DNA from 2 places in the Bacillus nitratireducens genome. Region 1 is predicted to be linked to the other one. Evidence: a T-box and tRNA genes for the amino acid it is inferred to sense, from the RefSeq annotation. Region 1 holds a T-box; the other holds one or more tRNA genes.
The links. The T-box of region 1 lies ahead of tyrS (tyrosine--tRNA ligase). A T-box ahead of a tRNA ligase gene usually reads a tRNA of that ligase, here a tRNA-Tyr.
Positions count from the first base shown of each region.

Region 2: it has a tRNA-Tyr gene. The T-box ahead of tyrS (tyrosine--tRNA ligase) is inferred to sense a tRNA for this amino acid. The anticodon was not compared.

Region 1 covers NZ_JAUMJO010000005.1:440,832-448,837, reverse strand. The annotation lists gene Q3V31_RS21080 (MFS transporter) at 1-387, opposite strand, end outside; gene Q3V31_RS21075 (winged helix-turn-helix transcriptional regulator) at 782-1,129, shown strand; gene Q3V31_RS21070 (DUF1641 domain-containing protein) at 1,560-2,000, shown strand; gene Q3V31_RS21065 (NAD(P)/FAD-dependent oxidoreductase) at 2,045-3,223, shown strand; gene tyrS (tyrosine--tRNA ligase) at 3,420-4,682, opposite strand; T-box leader at 4,735-4,951, opposite strand; gene murB (UDP-N-acetylmuramate dehydrogenase) at 5,056-5,973, opposite strand; gene Q3V31_RS21050 (SET domain-containing protein) at 6,370-6,765, opposite strand; gene Q3V31_RS21045 (endonuclease/exonuclease/phosphatase family protein) at 6,968-8,006, opposite strand, start outside.
Region 2 covers NZ_JAUMJO010000008.1:205,379-213,384, reverse strand. The annotation lists partial or broken rRNA gene Q3V31_RS25435 (23S ribosomal RNA) at 1-73, shown strand, start outside; rRNA gene rrf (5S ribosomal RNA) at 174-289, shown strand; tRNA gene Q3V31_RS25425 (tRNA-Asn) at 298-372, shown strand; tRNA gene Q3V31_RS25420 (tRNA-Ser) at 375-466, shown strand; tRNA gene Q3V31_RS25415 (tRNA-Glu) at 484-558, shown strand; tRNA gene Q3V31_RS25410 (tRNA-Val) at 564-639, shown strand; tRNA gene Q3V31_RS25405 (tRNA-Met) at 664-740, shown strand; tRNA gene Q3V31_RS25400 (tRNA-Asp) at 744-819, shown strand; tRNA gene Q3V31_RS25395 (tRNA-Phe) at 829-904, shown strand; tRNA gene Q3V31_RS25390 (tRNA-Thr) at 923-998, shown strand; tRNA gene Q3V31_RS25385 (tRNA-Tyr) at 1,009-1,092, shown strand; tRNA gene Q3V31_RS25380 (tRNA-Trp) at 1,100-1,173, shown strand; tRNA gene Q3V31_RS25375 (tRNA-His) at 1,193-1,268, shown strand; tRNA gene Q3V31_RS25370 (tRNA-Gln) at 1,332-1,406, shown strand; tRNA gene Q3V31_RS25365 (tRNA-Gly) at 1,412-1,486, shown strand; tRNA gene Q3V31_RS25360 (tRNA-Cys) at 1,501-1,571, shown strand; tRNA gene Q3V31_RS25355 (tRNA-Leu) at 1,582-1,663, shown strand; gene Q3V31_RS25350 (DUF3884 family protein) at 1,904-2,224, opposite strand; gene Q3V31_RS25345 (YebC/PmpR family DNA-binding transcriptional regulator) at 2,573-3,292, shown strand; gene Q3V31_RS25340 (NUDIX hydrolase) at 3,441-3,902, shown strand; gene Q3V31_RS25335 (transglycosylase domain-containing protein) at 4,343-5,119, shown strand; gene Q3V31_RS25330 (DsbA family protein) at 5,307-5,957, shown strand; tRNA gene Q3V31_RS25325 (tRNA-Gly) at 6,073-6,146, shown strand; gene queG (tRNA epoxyqueuosine(34) reductase QueG) at 6,347-7,489, shown strand; gene Q3V31_RS25315 (amidase domain-containing protein) at 7,534-8,006, shown strand, end outside.

The sequences.
Region 1 (8,006 bases):
GGCAATTGCACTAGCTCGTTTATTCTCTGGTACAAGTGCGGCCGCAATTGTAGATCCGATTGACATAAAAACGCCATGTGCGAAAGCAGATACAACCCTAGCGATAAGTAACACAGTAAAACTTGTTGCTACTGCTGCAATCCCATTACCAATAATGAAAATAATCATAATCCACATTAATAATGTCTTTCGCGACATACTAGCTGTTAGCGAAGTTAAGACAGGAGCACCGAATGCTACCCCTAATGCATATAAAGAAACCGTTAAACCCGCTGTTGTAACGGAAACATGTAAATCTTCTGAAATAGATGGTAATAATCCGACGCTAATAAACTCGGTTGTACCAATTCCAAATGCACTAATTGCTAGTGCTAATAACGCAAACATACTTCTTCGATTCGTCTGAACTTCCGAAGATGATACTGTATATGAATTCAATTGAACTCCTCCTTAATGCGAGAAATCCAATCATAATAGTGTGATAAAAAGGCCTTTTTATCTTCTACAAACATAACTTTACTGCTGATATATGCTATTATGAATGGCTTCACTCTTTTTTTGAAGAACGCACTTTAAAGTACGATAGGTACCAAAAAGTAACATAGGCACTTTTTGGTACCGTACTACTCATTTCCCTCTTACGTATGCTATTATGGAACATATTCAACATGATAAAAAGTACGTACTTTAAAGTGCTATAGGTACTTTTTAGTAACATTTAAATTATTTGGCTTCTTTTGTTGGAGAACTGAAATCTACATTCATCAAAGGAGATTTTTATATGAAGAAATATAATATTCCCGTTGAAGCGACTTTAGAGGTTATCGGCGGAAAATGGAAAGTCGTTATTCTTTGCCACTTAACGAAAGGTACAAAGAGAACGAGTGAATTAAAACGTCTCATGCCTGGTATTACACAAAAGATGTTAACACAGCAATTACGCGAATTAGAAGAAGACGGAGTTATTCAAAGAAAGGTATACAATCAAGTACCACCGAAAGTAGAATATTCTCTTACAGACTACGGTTGGTCTTTAGAATCCATTCTTGACTCTCTTTGTACTTGGGGCGAATGCCACCTTGAAAAAAGCGGTAACACATCGATGCTAATTACAGAAGGTGAACAATAAAAAAAGAAAAAAATGAACATAAATTTGTCCATTTTTTCCTTTTTTTATTTATATATACGTACATTTCTAACCTTAACAAAATAATTTATGCGCTTTCACGCCTTGTCAGTACTACGTTATACGCTTAATATCAAATAATTAGGAATCATTTTTATGTTAACATAGGTGTATATAGTATATAATATAGGATATATATTATATACACTTTCCGATAAAGGAACTTTCCATTATGCGGACAAGCCATGTATCGGACAGTTCATAAATAATAGGTAGGACAATATGGTTTTGGATTTATGATTTCAGCTTACTTGCTGGCATAAATTTAAAGGCATTTTATTGTGCTTTGTGAAACTTTGTATAAAGTTTCGCAAACGTTTACTATCTTACCTATCAAAAATAAGAGTATTGCTATCGTAAAGGAGAATTGGAGATGCCAGAAACTATGACTCAAACAAAGCCAGAACAAGAAACTGTACAAATTTCTGCTAGCCAAGGACAACTTGATGTACTTGATCAGTTGTTAAAACCTGAGGTACAAGAATCATTAACTACACTAGTAGAACAGCTTCCAAAATTAACTGAGCTTGTTAATATTTTAACTAAGTCTTATGACTTCGCTCAAACTGTTGCTACTGATGAAGTATTAAAAAGCGACACTGTTGGTGCAATCACAGAGCTTGTAGAACCTGTAAAAGATACAGTGAAAAGCATGGCTGCTACTGCAATCGAAGCGAAAGATCGTGCTGACGAAAGCAACGAAGTTATCGGCCTGTTCGGTCTATTAAAATTATTAAAAGACCCACAAGCGCAAAAAATGTTCCGCTTTGTGAACGCATATCTTCAAATTAGTGCAGAACGTAACAATAAATAAGTTAACTTATAACAACAATTAGTAAAGACGGGGGATATCATACTATGTCAAAACAAATTGTCATCTTAGGCGCTGGTTATGGCGGTCTTCTTGCCGCTTTAAACGTACGTAAATATTACAGCAAATCAGAAGCACAAGTTACAGTGATTAACCAATACCCAACACACCAAATCATCACTGAACTACACCGCCTTGCAGCTGGTAACGTTGCTGAGCAAGCAATTGCAATGCCACTTACAAAGCTTTTCAAAGGTAAAGATATCGATCTTAAAATCGCAACAGTTGAGTCATTCTCAGTTGATAGCAAAGAAATTAAACTAGCTGGTGGCACTACTTTATCTTACGATGCACTTGTAGTTGCTTTAGGAAGTAAAACTGCTTACTTCGGTATTCCAGGACTAGAAGAAAACAGCATGGTATTAAAATCTGCTGCTGATGCAAACAAAATCTACAAACACGTTGAAGACCGTATTCGTGAATACGCTAAAACGAAAAACGAAGCTGACGCTACAATCGTAATCGGTGGTGGCGGATTAACTGGCGTTGAGCTAGTTGGTGAGCTTGCTGACATTATGCCTAAACTTGCAAAAAGCCACGGCGTAAATCCAAAAGAAGTTAAACTTCTTCTTGTTGAAGCAGGTCCAAAAATCCTTCCAGTATTACCAGACCACTTAATCGAACGTGCAACTACTAGCCTAGAAGCACGCGGTGTTACATTCTTAACAGGTCTTCCTGTAACAAACGTTGCTGGCAATGAAATCGACTTAAAAGACGGTCAAAAACTTGTTGCTAACACATTCGTTTGGACAGGCGGCGTACAAGGTAACCCATTAATCGGTGAATCAGGTCTTGAAGTAAACCGTGGCCGTGCAACAGTTGATGCACACCTACAATCTACTTCTCACAAAGACGTATTCGTTGCTGGAGACAGCGCTGTTGTCTTTGCTGAAGACGGTCGTCCATACCCACCAACTGCACAGATCGCTTGGCAAATGGGTGAGTTAATTGGATACAACTTATACGCAGCACTAGAAGGCAAAGCATTCGAAGAGTTCGCACCTGTAAACTCTGGAACACTTGCTAGTCTAGGACGTAAAGATGCTGTTGCTACAATCGGAGCAAGCAATACTCCGCTTAAAGGTCTACCAGCATCATTAATGAAAGAAGCAAGTAACGTTCGTTACTTATCACACATTAAAGGTCTATTCAGCTTAGCTTACTAATCTGAATATAAGCCCGAATCATGCCCTGCATGGTTCGGGCTATTTTTATCCGTAATTTTCTCTACTTTATTTATTCGGCAGCAGAATCATATAACCCTCTTTAATTATCAAAATATACTGACTCTTTTATGTCAAAATTGTGTATATGAAAAAAGCGGGAGTAGATATCTTCCCTACTTCCACTCTTTCACAAAAACTATTCTCCCAATTTCACTAAGCTGTAGTTTTTCTTCCCTTTACGAATAATAATAAATCGTCCATCAAATGAATTTTCTACAGTAACATCCGTAGCTACATCCGTTACTTTTTCACCATTCATAGATATAGCTCCATTATTAATGTCTTCACGTGCTTGTCTTCTAGATGGCTCAATCCCTAAATCAACTAGCCACTCTACGATATTTTTCTTCTCTTTTGAAGACTCAAATGTCGGCATCTCTTTAAAGCCTTGCTCAATTTCATCAGCTGTTAACGATTTAATATCTCCACTAAATAACGCTGCTGTAATTTTCACAGCTTGCAAAAATGCCTCTTCTCCGTGAACGAATTTCGTCATTTCTTCCGCTAATACTTTTTGCGCTTCACGTTTATGCGGCTCAGTTTCTACCTTCGCTGCCAATTCATCAATTCGCTCTTTCTGTAAGAACGTAAAGTATTTCAAGTATTTAATTACATCACGGTCATCTGTATTCACCCAGAACTGGTAAAATTCAAACGGTGTTGTTTTTTCCGGATCAAGCCAAACCGCACCACCTGCTGATTTACCAAACTTCGTACCATCTGATTTTAATAATAATGGAATCGTTAATCCAAATACTTTCGCTTCATGACCTTCTAACTTACGAATTAAATCTAAACCACTTGTAATATTTCCCCACTGGTCACTACCACCAATTTGCAGTTGAACATCTTCTTTTGTGTATAAATGATGGAAATCCATCGCTTGCAAGATTTGGTACGTGAACTCTGTGAAAGAAATTCCAGTGTCCAAACGACTTGCTACAATATCTTTTGCTAACATGCTATTTATGCTAAAGTTTTTGCCGTAATCACGTAAAAATTCGATGATGTTTATCTCATGTGTCCAGTCATAGTTATTTACCATCTTCACTTCGCTATTGCCGCCAAAATCAAATAGCTTTTTCATTTGTGCTGTTAACGCATCCACATTATGCTGGACTACTTCTAACGTTTGCAGTTGACGCTCTGATTGACGTCCACTCGGGTCACCAATTGTTCCTGTTGCCCCGCCAATTAAAATAACAGGATGATGACCAGCTAATTGGAATCTCTTCATCATCATAAATGGAATCAAATGTCCGATATGCATACTATCACCAGTCGGATCCACTCCGCAGTATAGTGAAATCTTTTTCTCTTCTACCAGCTTACGTAAGCCTTCTTCGTCCGTTTGTTGATTAATGGCGCCGCGCCATTCTAATTCATCAATGATATTCATCTTTTGTCATCCCCTTTATTTTTTGAAAAACAAAAAGTCCCTATGTCTATGACATAGGGACGATTATTCACCGTGTTACCACCCAGTTTGCATAAATAGCATAGCTACTCATACCACTCTTAGCAAGAATATCGATTGCCAATCCGCTTAGCATTACCTAAGATACTCCAGAGTGTAATTCACAAGTTTGTTTGTGCTAGGTTCCAGCAACCCCTAGCTCTCTTTAATAACAGTGACAAACTGCTACTGGGCTCTTTCAACGTATATTATTTGTTAAATTATTAGCCATTATATTGAATTGAAAACAAAATGTCAACAATACCCAAATATTATTTCGAAATAATTCATACTTTATACGCTTTTTATTCAAAGACTATTGTAGATCTTCTCCAATAATCCTTACTTCTCGCTCTAATTTCACACCGAATTTCTCTTCAACAGTTTTTTGTACGAAATGAATTAAATCGATATAATCTTGTGCCGTTCCGTTATCAACATTCACCATAAATCCAGCGTGTTTTAAAGAAACTTCCACTCCGCCAATTCGCTTACCTTGCAGTCCCGAGTCTTGAATAAGCTTACCTGCAAAATTATTTGGTGGACGCTTAAATACACTACCACATGAAGGATATTCTAACGGTTGTTTTGATTCACGCTTAAACGTTAAATCATCCATTTTTTCTTTAATTTCTTCACGCACACCTTCTTCAAGTTCAAATCTCGCTTCAAGAATAATGTAATGGTTGTTCGCAAATACACTCTTACGATATCCAAATTCAAATGCTTCTTTCGTTAAAGTACGTAGCTCTCCATCACCTGTCATTACGACAGCTTCTGTTAATACAAACGAGACTTCACCGCCGTAAGCACCAGCATTCATATATAGCGCTCCGCCAACTGAACCTGGAATACCACAAGCAAACTCAAGACCCGTTAAATTATGATCTAATGCAATACGTGATACATCAATAATTGCTGCACCACACTGTGCTACAATCGTCGTTCCTGTTACAGTAACACTTGTAATATGAATTAAACTTACTGTGATCCCGCGAAGACCACCGTCTTTAATAATAACATTCGATCCGTTTCCTAAAAACGTAACTGGAATATTATATTGGTTAGCATACTTTATCACTTCTTGAATCTCATCATAATTAGTAGGCGCAACAAATACATCTGCTTTCCCACCCACTTTAATGTGCGTATGATCTTTTAGCATTTCATCTTTCTTTACATGACCTTCAGGCAATACCGTACTTAAATATTTATAAACCTCTTGCATATTCATTTTACGATTCCTCTATTTCTATAATCTTTTTATCCCGCTAACAACGGGCCCATAATATCCCCACATAAAAAATGCAATACAAATCAAAAGCTAAAGTGGTGGATACAGTGTACCTAAAATCAATTCGAGACACCTATAAACCTCTTAAATTATAAGAGGTGCCACTCATATTAAAATATATATCGCATAATAAAGCAACCCAAATGAGCTACTAAACTCGACATGTAACCATATAGACAACAATTTGTAAAATATATAGGTTTTATAAAGTAATATCCTTCAATATCTTACTATATCACACGAAAAGAAAGTGGTATTTTTTTGTAATCTTTACTTTATTTTCATCAATACAAAAGAGCACATTCAATAGAATGTGCTCTTTTTATAATCTTTACTTTATTTTTCGTTCTCTTCTTTTTCCTTATCAAACCATAACAGCTCATCATCATCAACTTCACCATTATAATTGATTAGAATCTCTTCTCCCGCTTTTATATCTTTGTAAGCAAAGAAGTTAAACATATGATTCTCAAAGACAATATCATACGTTGCATTCGGCTTATATGAATGATTAAATAACATGCCGTATCCTAAAAGGAATGCTGTATGATTTACCCCATACTCAAATGCGTAGTCAGCAAGTAACGTTTTCTCAATGTGTTCATGCTGTTCATTCGGATAAGAGATAACTGGTGCTGAGTGTATCAACTCACCCTTTTTAATATCACGAGTTGCAAATACACCTCTATTAAATTCTCCATCACTAAGTTCAGAAGTCTTAACTTCAATCATATGCGTCACCTATATATTTCTTTCTTCGAAGTATTTTTCTCCTTAAGCTTGGCAGAAAACGAAGAGAAAAGCAATTAAATTCCTACCAAGTATAAAAAGAGCACATTATTTGTGCCCTTTTTATGTGATATTATTTTTCTAGAATATCTTATAACGACACCCTCACCCGTTAGAAGATATTCTATGAAGCCCCACGTATCAATTACTTCAATTTAAATACCGCACTAACTGGGTTATGATCACTGTTTTCAAACTTTAAGTCTTTCCCCTGTACATTTACAATTTCAACATTCGGCGAAACGATAAAGCCATCAATAATAGTGACAAAGTTTTCACCTTCCACATATTTCTTCACATCATCCCTTACCGTCATAACAGATGGATCTACAGCCCATTGGAATCCTCCATCGGCGAAGTCCTTCGGTAACTCTACTAGCCATTCAGGACGCTCTTTCACAAACTTAGGATCACTTAATTGGACATTAGAAAGTAACTGGTTCCAATCTCCACCTAATATTACGTAATCACCGTTTTGATAACACTTGTTCATATATTCTTTTAAATACTCTGCTTGCTGCTTTCTAATTTTCCCGCCTTCATCATAAGCAGACAAATGTAAATTGACAAGTCTAACAAACTTCCCATTATTAACAGGTATTTTGTGCTCAACAATCGCTCGATCTAAATCAAACAAACGCTTCGGCCAAGGCTCCATTCCAGGAAGCTGGAACCTCTCCGCTGTTTGAACTTTATATTTAGAAAACGTACTTAATCCAGCCTCCGCATATCCCATTGGACTTGTAATTGGGACAGGGACCCATTTTGTATCATAGTTCTTCCCGAATGACGATGCATAATCAGGTAATCCCTTTTTCAAAAACTCATGCCCATTTACATCAAAAGATCGCATTGATTTTATATCAACTTCTTGCAATAACGTAAAATCACTATTCTCATTTTGTAAAAATGAAAGCATCTTCTTTAAGTTTACTTCAGTCTGTTCTTTACTACTCGAACCAGAACCCTTTCCCCCGTCCATAAAGAAGTCTTGGTCCTTATCTAATCCAGCGTACCCAATATTAAATGTTGTAACTTTAAATTCATTTCCTGGCTGCAGTACGCGCTCTTTGTTGTTTTCAACCTTTACATCTAAAACATTCGCTGGCTGTTCTTTTGTAATTGTCATATACACTAAAAAACCACCTAAAATACAAGCTCCTATCAAAATACATATAAGTAAT
Region 2 (8,006 bases), on a different contig from region 1:
GTTGATAGGTTCGAGGTGGAAGCATGGTGACATGTGGAGCTGACGAATACTAATAGATCGAGGACTTAACCATATAATATGTAGCAATGTTATCTAGTTTTGAGAGAACATAAAAAACTTGTTGACTTTTGAAGTGAATAAGTTATAATAATGATTGTCTCAAAAGAATAATGTCTGGTAATGATGGCAGAGAGGTCACACCCGTTCCCATACCGAACACGGAAGTTAAGCTCTCTAGCGCCGATGGTAGTTGGGACCTTGTCCCTGTGAGAGTAGGACGTTGCCAGGCAATATTATTCCGCAGTAGCTCAGCGGTAGAGCTATCGGCTGTTAACCGATCGGTCGTAGGTTCGATTCCTACCTGCGGAGCCATTGGAGAGCTGTCCGAGTTGGCCGAAGGAGCACGATTGGAAATCGTGTATACGTCACAAGCGTATCAAGGGTTCGAATCCCTTGCTCTCCGCCATAGGATTTATGATATTTGGCCCGTTGGTCAAGTGGTTAAGACACCGCCCTTTCACGGCGGTAACACGGGTTCGAATCCCGTACGGGTCACCACTTTTGGAGGATTAGCTCAGCTGGGAGAGCACCTGCCTTACAAGCAGGGGGTCGGCGGTTCGATCCCGTCATCCTCCACCATATAAATTATATGAATAATATTGTCGCGGGGTGGAGCAGTACGGTAGCTCGTCGGGCTCATAACCCGAAGGTCGCAGGTTCAAATCCTGTCCCCGCAACCAAATGGTCCCGTGGTGTAGTGGTTAACATGCCTGCCTGTCACGCAGGAGATCGCCGGTTCGACCCCGGTCGGGACCGCCATTTTAATAAGGCTCGGTAGCTCAGTCGGTAGAGCAGAGGACTGAAAATCCTCGTGTCGGCGGTTCGATTCCGTCCCGAGCCACCATTTATTTTAATAAAATATGCCGGCTTAGCTCAATTGGTAGAGCAACTGACTTGTAATCAGTAGGTTGGGGGTTCAAGTCCTCTAGCCGGCACCATGTAAGTTTCGGAGGGGTAGCGAAGTGGCTAAACGCGGCGGACTGTAAATCCGCTCCTTCGGGTTCGGCAGTTCGAATCTGCCCCCCTCCACCATTTACATAGGGGCATAGTTTAAAGGTAGAACTGAGGTCTCCAAAACCTCCAGTGTGGGTTCGATTCCTACTGCCCCTGCCAAATATATATACACAACATGGCGGTTGTGGCGAAGTGGTTAACGCACCGGATTGTGGCTCCGGCATTCGTGGGTTCGATTCCCATCAGTCGCCCCATTTTTATTTTAAAAATTACAAATAATCTAATTGATACTTACATATAATTAAGTAAGAAATCGATGGGCTATAGCCAAGCGGTAAGGCAACGGACTTTGACTCCGTCATGCGCTGGTTCGAATCCAGCTAGCCCAGCCATTTTTGCGGAAGTAGTTCAGTGGTAGAATACAACCTTGCCAAGGTTGGGGTCGCGGGTTCGAATCCCGTCTTCCGCTCCATTTTAACTTCATATGGCGGCATAGCCAAGTGGTAAGGCAGAGGTCTGCAAAACCTTTACCACCGGTTCAAATCCGGTTGCCGCCTTTCTTATTGTGCCGATGTGGCGGAATTGGCAGACGCGCACGACTCAAAATCGTGTTCCTTCGGGAGTGTCGGTTCGACCCCGACCATCGGTATCAAGAACGGCGTAACATCAAGACTCTATACTAATTGTATAGAGTCTTTTTGTGTTTTCATTACACGACAAAATAAGCACTAATAGTGCGTAGGAGGTAGTGTGCGGTGGGTAAGCGACGAACTTTAGATACAGTTGGAAGAAACTATGAAGTACTAAAAGGATAAAACTGAACGTTCGGTTTTATCCTTTTATAGAATTTCAGTAGAATATTACATATACAATAATTTTTTCCAGCACTCTAGAGAGAATTTCTCCACCCAGGTGACATGAAGTTAAATCCGACACCACCAGTAGATATTAGTACATTATCAACGGTTAAGTTTGTAATTTCTAAAAACCTCTTTTCAAACTCTTCTCTGTTGTACTTGTACATAGTTGAGTGGCACGCCCACATTGGCGTTGAAGTACTCAACCAGTCCCCTAATTCCTTTAATTCAGGAAACAACTCAAATCGAATTGGTTCATCTAATTTCATGAATCTCACTTGATAGATAGTTGGGTTTAGCTTTTCTCCTATCCCTTTAAGACTATGTGCTTTTTTCTCATTTGAATGTTTCATAATTACTTTCCCCCATCTTTCCTTCAAATTTTTTCCTATTTTAATTATACAGCAATAGAAAGTGATTATAGGAATATTATGGGAATCGGTGATGTAAAAAGACTCTAACAGAAATGTTAGAGTCTTTTTTGTTAAATTATGTTACCTGATTCTAAAATTCGTAATAAACGTAGGAATTCATGTATAATATAACTTGTCGAAAGAACAAAATGATAGTAATTTATATTATGTCTGTAATATGAATCAAAAATGAACTTTTTATATTTCTTTTAAAAATGTGTTGAATACACATTATATTTCATATTAATATTTTTATGTAGATTTAAAATGGGAAAGAGAGTGGAAAGTATGGGTCGTAAATGGAATAATATTAAAGAAAAAAAAGCATCAAAAGATGCAAATACAAGCCGTATATACGCGAAGTTTGGACGTGAAATTTATGTGGCAGCAAAACAAGGCGAGCCAGATCCAGAATCAAACCAAGCGCTTAGAGTTGTATTAGAACGTGCGAAAACATACAACGTACCAAGAACAATTATTGATCGTGCAGTTGAAAAGGCAAAAGGCGGTTCAGAAGAAAATTATGATGAGCTTCGTTATGAAGGATTCGGACCAAACGGATCTATGGTAATTGTAGATACACTTACAAATAACGTAAACCGTACTGCAGCAGATGTACGAGCTGCATTTAGCAAAAACAGTGGTAACATGGGCGTAAACGGTTCTGTAGCTTATATGTTTGACGCGACAGCTGTTATTGGTCTTGAAGGTAAAACATCAGATGAAGTTCTTGAAATTTTAATGGAAGCAGATGTAGATGCACGTGACATTCTAGAAGAAGAAGAGTCTGTTATCGTTTATGCTGAACCTGATCAATTCCATTCCGTACAATCTGCACTTAAAGATGCTGGTGTTGAAGAATTTACAGTTGCAGAATTAACAATGCTTGCACAAAATGATGTAGAACTTCCTGAAGATGCTCAAGCACAATTTGAAAAAATGGTTGATGCATTAGAAGATTTAGAAGATGTACAGCAAGTTTACCACAACGTAGACTTAGGAGAATAATAAGACAGAAGATCCTTTCGTTTAACGAATAGGGTCTTTTTTTTGTGAAGTTAATTACGATGATGAATTATTAAAGGTGTTTTGTTGTAGTTATGGAATATGATTATAGATAGTATTTTAAATGATTGTATTTCTAGGAGGTATTTCTATGGAGCATAAAACACCAAAGCATATCGTTGCCGTAGCAGGCTATTTAACAAATGAAAAGAATGAGGTGCTTTTAACAAGAGTGCATTGGCGAGCGGATACGTGGGAAATGCCTGGGGGACAGGTAGAAGAAGGAGAAGCACTCGATCAAGCTGTTTGTAGGGAAATAAAGGAGGAAACAGGATTAACGGTAAAGCCTATCGGAATTACAGGTGTTTATTATAATGCTTCTATGCATATTTTAGCTGTTGTGTTTAAAGTGGCATATGTGAGTGGTGATATAAAAATTCAACCTGAAGAAATACAAGAGGCTAAGTTTATTGCTTTAAATGAAAAGAACATCGATGAGTATATAACGCGTCCTCATATGAAATCAAGAACTGTTGATGCGATGAGAGCAACGCATTTCATTCCATATGAAACGTGGGAAGTACAGCCATATAACCTTATAGGCAGGTTGTAAGAAAAGGGTAGCTATTTGAGATACACTCAAATAGCTACCCTTTTCTTATGTATATTACTTCAGAAAAAGGTCAAAATGATAATAAAGCTAGTATTGATTTTTAGAACGTTTGTTCTGTATAATGATGATATATCATATATAATTAGATTACTAGATGTTCAAAAATAGAAATTTATAGATGATATAATAAAAGAATAAAGTGGAATTAAGGAAGTATACTGCTCTTAATTTCTACGCTGCTATTGGTTATGAATGTTTTAAAATAATGTATATTCAACATTTCATATGAATAGTAGATAAAAAAGGACTGTGATACAATACATTTTTACACCTTACAATGTTGTAAGGTACGTGTAAGAGAAATCGATGGGATATTCTTTTACAACAAGGTATTCTTAAGTTAAGAGTTATATATGCTGTGTGGAAAAGAGGTGTTCGAGATGAAAGAACGAGTATTATCTAGAGTGAACTATCATCAAAAAGTTGCATTAAATCCATTAAATAAATTTCTTTATAAAGCCATTATATTATTATTATTGTTAAGTTTTGCATTATTATTCGTTGGAAATGTAATGATTGAGCGAAGTGATATTAGTAAATTACATGTACCTGCTAATTTAGAGGTGCCAGAATCATTAACACACGCATTTATTGCGACGGAAGATAAAAGATTTTATCATCATAACGGTTTAGACTATATAGCGATTATCAGGGCGTCTATTGAGAATATAAAAGCTGGTGGTGTTGTGCAAGGAGGAAGCACGATTACACAGCAGTTATCTAAAAATGCTTTCCTATCTAATGAACGTACATTTTCCCGTAAGTGGAAAGAAATTTTTTATACGAAAAAGATTGAACGTACATTCACAAAGGATGAGATATTAAAATTGTATGTAAGTAATATTTACTACGGAGAAGGCGCATGGGGGATTGAAAAAGCAGCAAACCTTTACTTCGGTAAAAAAGTGAATCAATTAACACTGGCTGAAAGTGCAATGATGGCTGCTGTAGTAAAAGCACCGGCTTATTACTCACCTGCACAAAATTATGATAAAGCAGTTGAGAGACGGAATGTAGTTTTAAGGTTAATGGAGAAAGAAGGCTATATAAATCATGATGAATATGTGCAAGCAGTTAGCGAGAAACTAGTAATTCGTCATGATATAAAAACAGAGCAATCCATGTTAAAAAATGCCCGTGAAAAAGCAGTAAGTTAAAAGAAGTTCCTATATAGGAGCTTCTTTTTTTGAATAATTTGTGACAAAAGACGACACAATATTGTCACAAATGTTGTATTTTTGTAATTTATGTGAGCGTGTTCATTGCGTGACCGATATAAGTGTTGATATTATGTGTATTGTGTACAATGCTGTATACAGAATATGAATTTAAAGAGGAATGTATATGAAATCAAATAAACTCATGGTTCTTGGTGTAGTTTTTTCTATCGCAGTATTGATTGTAATCGGAACAATTGCGTATAGCATCATAAATGACAAAAAAGATAAAGGGAATGAGATGTTTGCTTATTCTACGCAACAATCTTTAGGGAAAGATGATGCTCCAGTTAAGGTAGTTGAATTTGGAGACTTCAAATGTCCTGCTTGTCGTACTTGGGATGTAACAGTATTACCACGATTAAAAGAAGAATATATTGATAAAGGTAAAGTGCAGTTATATTTTATTAACTTCCCATTTATCGGAAAAGACTCTGATTTAGGTGCAGCTGCTGGTGAAGCGATTTATAAACAAGATCAAGATTCATTCTGGATTTTCTATGATGAGATTTATCAAAATCAAAAGAAAGATACGGAAGAATGGATTACAGAAGAATTACTTCTTAATATTGTGAAAGAAAAGCTTCCGAAAATTAATGTAGAACAGTTTAAAAAAGATTTACACAGTAAAGAAATGAAAGACAAAGTACGTAAAGATTCAGATCGTGCTCAAAAATTAAAAGTTCAAGGTGCTCCTTCAGTATATATAAATGGAAATCTTGCAAATCCTGATTTCGATAGTATGAAGAAGGCAATTGATAAAGAATTGAAAAAGTGATGAGTTATCTCATCACTTTTTCGACTTTTTTCGATAAAATTCTTGCTTCGTATTTTTTTACATGCTATACTACTTTACATAAGTTATTTTAATATCTTATATTTATTTCATATTTGCGGGTGTAGTTTAGTGGTAAAACAAGAGCCTTCCAAGCTCTGGTCGAGAGTTCGATTCTCTTCACCCGCTCCAAATTTTATTTAATGTTTTTCTAATAAATTGTGATCAACGCAGTGTTTCGTTTCTAAGATAAACGAGGCATTGCGTTTTTTAATGTTTGAAAAGCGTAATTGTATGCGAAAATAGAAGTAAAGAATAGTATTCCAAAAGTGAATTACTAACCAATATAGTCGTTACATAAGGGATAGATTCATCGGAGGAGGCGATAAAGAATGGATTTTGAACAATTAAAGCAAGAAGTAATTGCGTATAGTAAAACGATTGGTATAGATAAAATAGGGTTTGCTAGTGCATCACCATTTGAGGAATTAAAGCAACGATTAATCCAGCAGCAACAATTAAATTATCAGTCTGGATTCGAAGAGCCTGATATAGAGAAGAGAACGAATCCACAGCTTTTACTACCTGGTGCAAAATCAATCATTGCGATTGCTTTAGCGTACCCTTCAAAATTAAAAAATGCACCATTAAGTAAGCGTGGAGAACGCCGCGGGATTTTTTGTCGTGCTTCGTGGGGACAAGATTATCATCTCGTTTTACGAGATCGTTTGCAAAAGTTAGAGGCATATTTAATCGAGAAACTTCCGGATATAGAAGTGAAATCAATGGTCGATACAGGTGAACTAAGTGATCGAGCTGTATCAGAACGTGCCGGTATTGGATGGAGTGGTAAGAACTGCGCTATTATTACGCCGGAATTTGGTTCGTATGTATACTTAGGAGAAATGATTACGAACGTCCCATTCCCTCCGGATCAGCCAATAGAAGATCAATGTGGAAGTTGTACGAAGTGTATTGATATTTGTCCTACAGGTGCTTTAGTACAGGGTGGACAGTTAGACTCGAAGAAATGTATCGCATTTTTAACACAGACAAAAGGGTTTCTGCCTGAAGAATATCGCGATAAAATAGGAAACCGTATATATGGATGTGATACATGTCAGACTGTTTGTCCAAAAAATAAAGGAATGGATTTCCACAACCATCCTGAGATGGAGCCTGATCCTGAGTTAGTTAAACCGTTATTAACACCACTTTTAACAATTAGTAATCGTGATTTTAAAGAGAAGTATGGAATTATGTCTGGTTCATGGAGAGGTAAAAAACCATTGCAACGAAATGCTATTTTAGCACTTGCGCATTTTAAAGAAACAGCAGCAATTCCTGATTTAATCGGTGTTATGAAAGATGACCCAAGACCAGTACTTCGCGGAACAGCAGCATGGGCACTTGGGAAAATTGGCGGAGATGGAATAGGCGAAGCAATTGAAAAAGCGATGGAACGTGAGAAAGATGAAGAGGTTCTTCATGAAATGAATCGTGGACTTGAATTGTTAGCACAGAAAAAAGAGTAGATAATATCTCCCTTTTTCATATTGTAATATGGGAGGGAGACGAAATGGTTGTAAAAGCGAATATTGAAAAGCAAGTACAACAGTTTTTAGCATATATCACAGAGAAACGAACTGACGTGGATGGTATTGCTGAAGATTTATTACGAATGGTACAGAGAAAGAAACAATTGTTTCAAAAACGTAGTGCAGATATAGTGAAAGCAACTGCCGATATTTCTTTCATGAGACAATTAAATAGTAGTGAGCATCAAGAAATTGATTATCAAGTACACTTTAAATATTTAATTAAGCATAAAGAATTATTTTATATCGAAGAGGAACAATTAAAACGACGAGTTTGTCTGAAAAATAATCGTGTAATAGATGATTATGCTCTTGAGGTGTCAGAAGAAATAGGGATAGGTGAAAAGTTAGAACGAGAAGTCACGAAAGAAAAATACGGTTCATATCAATATAATCGTTTAGAGGCAGTGAAATATGCAGAGCGTTGGTGGGATGATCGCAATCCTGTATACCG